DNA from 2 places in the Rhizobium sp. WSM1274 genome. Region 2 is predicted to be linked to the other one. Evidence: riboswitches for the same ligand, from Rfam matches in the RefSeq annotation. Region 2 holds a riboswitch; the other holds the start of a gene.
What was found. Region 2 has a riboswitch for S-adenosylmethionine ahead of N2600_RS00975 (O-succinylhomoserine sulfhydrylase). Riboswitches for the same ligand answer to the same signal wherever they lie in the genome.
Positions count from the first base shown of each region.

Region 1: it holds a riboswitch for S-adenosylmethionine, as region 2 does, so the genes downstream of both, metA (homoserine O-acetyltransferase MetA) here and N2600_RS00975 (O-succinylhomoserine sulfhydrylase) in region 2, are expected to answer to the same signal.

Region 1 covers NZ_CP104138.1:4,383,445-4,385,644, reverse strand. Annotated here, with positions in the region: gene N2600_RS21700 (ABC transporter ATP-binding protein/permease) at 1-1,075, opposite strand, end outside; SAM riboswitch at 1,190-1,267, shown strand; gene metA (homoserine O-acetyltransferase MetA) at 1,315-2,200, shown strand, end outside.
Region 2 covers NZ_CP104138.1:192,813-195,012, reverse strand. Annotated here, with positions in the region: gene N2600_RS00980 (2'-deoxycytidine 5'-triphosphate deaminase) at 1-895, opposite strand, end outside; SAM riboswitch at 969-1,047, shown strand; gene N2600_RS00975 (O-succinylhomoserine sulfhydrylase) at 1,090-2,200, shown strand, end outside.

The DNA.
Region 1 (2,200 bases), 720 kb from region 2:
CGATCGGGCCGAAATTGGCAACGTACCAGCGCAGCGCCGTGTTGACCTGATTGAAGGCGCCGACGGACATCATCAGCTGGCCGAGGGTGAGGCCGCCGGAGAAATAGGCGGGGGCGGCAACGATGATCGGGATGACGATCACCAGCCAGCCGTAGCCGGCCGAAACCCAGGTAAGATTGGTATTGGCCATGGCGAGCCGCTTGACGACCCTCAGCACCGAGCTGATATCGGTGTTGATGCGCCGGCGCTCGTTTTCCTCGCCGCGGGCAACGGTGATTGCCGGCATGTTTTCGTTGGCGTGCATCAGCGTGAAGCGAAGCTCGGCCTCTTTCGAAAAACGATCGGCATTGAGCTTCACCAGCTTGCGGCCGACGACCTGGCTGAGCACCGAGGCGGAAGCGGCATAGAAAATCGCCGCCCAGACCATGTAGCCCGGAATGGAGAAGCTGTGGCCGCTGATGCGGAAGATGAAGCCGCTCGAAAGCTCCCAGAGCACGCCGATGAAGCTCACCAGGAGAATGGTCGACTGCAGCAGGCCGAGAACCAGCCCTGTCGTGCTTTCGGCGAGGTTGCGGGAATCCTCATGCAGACGCTGGTCCGGATTGACGCCGATCAGGCCGCTGGAAGCGAGCCGCAGCGCCCGCTTGCGCTTCAGCCACTGGTCGACGAGATCGCGCGACAAGCCTTCGCGCATATAGAGCGCCGTCATCTGGTTCAGCCAGGCCTGCAGCACGTTGAGCAGCAGCAGTGTGCCGGCGATCATCGCGAAGATTTCGAGCTGGTGGAAGAATTCGCCGAGGTCGCGGCGCTCCAGCGAATCATAGAAGGGAGCATTCCACTCGTTCAAAATCACCTGGCCATAGGATGTCGCCAGGATGACGAGGATCAGCACCGTCGCCAGAAACAGCACCTTGCCACGCACTTCCGAATTCCAGAATGCTGAGAACATGACGCCGAGGCGATATGTCAGGCTGAGATCATACCCTACCCTATCCTGCCTTCGGATGCCCGGCCCCCTCTCGATTTTATCTGCCATTACGCTTTTCCACACCGCCCATGCTCCCATTAATAACATGGTGGCGTTACCGGTCTATCAACAGATTCTATCAGTCATTAAAGTGTGATGATGCTTGCATGAGTCTCTCCTGCATGCATTCGCCAGTTGATTCGCAATTCGACTGGGTCTAATTAAGGCCTCCGTGGTGATTTGGCCGGCCGGCTTGCAGCCACGTTAAAAAAGTCGCTAAAGGGCCGCGTGCGGACCGGTAGCGATTTTTGTCGCCGCCGGTTTTTGTTTTTGATCGAGTGACCGCAATGCCCATCAAGATCCCCGATACGCTGCCCGCCTTCGAAACCCTGGTTCAGGAGGGCGTGCGGGTGATGACCGAGACGTTGGCGATCCGTCAGGATATTCGGCCGTTGCAGATCGGGCTGCTCAACCTCATGCCGAACAAGATCAAGACCGAGCTGCAGATGGCCCGCCTGGTCGGCGCCTCGCCGCTGCAGGTGGAGCTGTCGCTCATCCGCATCGGCGGCCACAAGGCGAAGAATACGTCCGAGGACCATCTGCTTGCCTTCTACCAGACCTGGGAGGAGGTAAAGCACCGCAAGTTCGACGGCTTCATCATCACCGGGGCGCCGATCGAGCTTTTGCCGTATGAGGACGTCACCTATTGGGCGGAGATGCAGGAGATTCTCGACTGGACGGAAACGAATGTCCATTCGACGATGAACGTCTGCTGGGGCGCGATGGCGGCGATCTATCATTTTCACGGCGTTCCGAAATACGAGCTGAAAGAGAAGGCCTTCGGCGTCTACCGCCATCGGAACCTGAAACCTTCCTCGATCTATCTCAACGGCTTTTCCGACAATTTCGAAGTGCCGGTGTCGCGCTGGACCGAAGTGCGCCGCGCCGATATCGAAAAATCCGAAAGTCTGGAGATCCTGATGGAATCAGCCGAGATGGGCGTGTGCCTCGTGCACGAGAAGCGGGGCCGGCGGCTCTACATGTTCAACCATGTCGAATATGATTCCACCTCGCTTTCCGACGAATATTTCCGCGACGTCAACGCCGGCGTGCCGATCAAGATGCCACACAATTACTTCCCCCATAACGATCCGGCGCTTGCGCCGCAGAACCGCTGGCGCAGCCATGCGCATCTCCTGTTCGGCAACTGGATCAACGAAATCTATCAGACGA
Region 2 (2,200 bases):
CGTGGCCGAAGCCCGGATCGAAGAAGCCGGCATAATGGACGCGGAATTCGCCGACCAGCGGATCGAACGGAGTCATCTCGGCGGCATAATCCGGCGGCACGTGCACGGCCTCGCGCGAGACGAGGATATAGAACTCGTCGGGATCCAGGATCAGCTCGTTGCGGCCGCGGCTGTGGAGCGGTTCCCAGAAATCGAAGAGGTCGTGCTCGGCCTTCTTGTCGACATCGACGACGGCGGTGTGATGTTTGCCGCGATAGCCGATCAGGCCGTCCTTGTCCCCGGCGAGGTCGATCGACAGGGCGATGCCGCCGCCTGATACGTTGGGCAGCTTGCTGGCCACCAGCGTCTCGCTTTCATGCAGCTTCAACAGTTCGGGCTCGCCGAGCAGGGCCTGACCGACGCGGAAACGGATCTGCGACAGGCGCGAGCCGCGGCGCACGACGATCGGGAAGGTGCGCGGGCTGATTTCGAGATAGAGCGGGCCGGAATAGCCTGCCGGGATCTTGTCGAATTCCTGGGCGTAATCGGTGATGACGCGGGTGAAGATATCGAGGCGCCCGGTCGAGCTCTTCGGATTGGCCGAGGCCGACATGTCGGCCGGCAGGGCCAGGCTCTCCATCAGCGGCACGATATAGACGCAGCCGGTTTCGAGCACCGCCCCCTCGGAGAGGTCGATCACATGCAGGCTCAGCCGGTCGAGCTTGTCGGCAACCAGGTGCGAGGGGCCGGGCATGAAGCTGGCGCGCACGCGAAAAGCCTTGGCGCCCAAGCGCAGGTCGAGGCTTGCCGGCTGGATCTGGTCGCGGTCCAGCTCCCGTTCGGAGATCAGACGCCCCGTTTCGAACAGCGCGGAGATCGCGCGATCCGCCAGAATTCCCGTTTCGCGAGCCATCATGCCTCATCCATCATTTGCCGCCGACAAAACCAAACTCGGGGAATTGACGCAAGCAGCTAACAGCAGTATTGCAGAATTATCCCGTGGTGATTTGGCCGGTCGGCTTGCAGCCACGTTAAACAAGTGGCTAAAAAGACCGGGTTGAAACCGGTCTGCTTTTGCGACCGGTTTTTTTGTTATGTGAAGGTGATGGCATGAGCAAGACCTGGCGCCCGGCAACCCAACTCGTCCACGGTGGCACGCTGCGTTCGCAATATGGCGAGACGTCCGAGGCAATCTATCTCACCCAAGGCTTCGTTTACGAGACATCGGAGGCGGCCGAAGCCCGCTTCAAAGGCGAGACGGAGGGCTTCATCTACGCCCGCTACGGCAGCCCGACCAACGACATGTTCGAAAAGCGCATGTGCATGCTCGAAGGCGCCGAAGACGCCCGCGCCACCGCTTCCGGCATGGCCGCCGTCACCGCGGCAATCCTCTGCCAGCTGAAATCAGGCGATCATATCGTCGCCGCCCGCGCCCTCTTCGGTTCGTGCCGCTGGGTCGTCGAGACGTTGGCGCCGAAATACGGCATCGACTGCACGCTGATCGACGGCCGGGATCTGGCGAACTGGGAAAAGGCGATCACGCCAAAGACCAAGGTGTTCTTCCTGGAAAGCCCGACCAACCCGACGCTCGAAGTGATCGATATCGCAGGCGTCGCCAAGCTCGCCAACCAGATCGGCGCCAAGGTCGTCGTCGACAACGTCTTTGCGACGCCGCTCTTCCAGAAGCCGCTGGAACTCGGCGCCCATATCGTCGTCTATTCCGCCACCAAGCATATTGACGGCCAGGGCCGCTGCCTCGGCGGCGTCGTGCTTTCCGACAAGGAATGGATCGACGAGAACCTACACGACTATTTCCGCCATACCGGCCCGGCGATGTCGCCTTTCAATGCCTGGACGCTGTTGAAGGGCATCGAGACGCTGCCGCTGCGCGTGCGCCAGCAGACCGAGAATGCGGCGAAGATCGCCGATTTCCTGGCCGAGCAAGGCAAGGTCGCCAAGGTGATCTATCCCGGCCGCAAGGACCATCCGCAGGCCGATATCATCGCCAAGCAGATGACCGGCGGCTCGACGCTGGTCGCCTTCGAGCTGAAGGGCGGCAAGGATGCGGCCTTTGCGCTGCAGAATGCGCTCGAGATCGTCAAGATTTCCAACAATCTCGGCGACAGCAAGAGCCTGATCACCCATCCGGCGACGACGACGCACAAGAACCTGACGGAAGAGGCGCGCGCCGAACTCGGTATCTCGCCTGGAACGGTCCGCC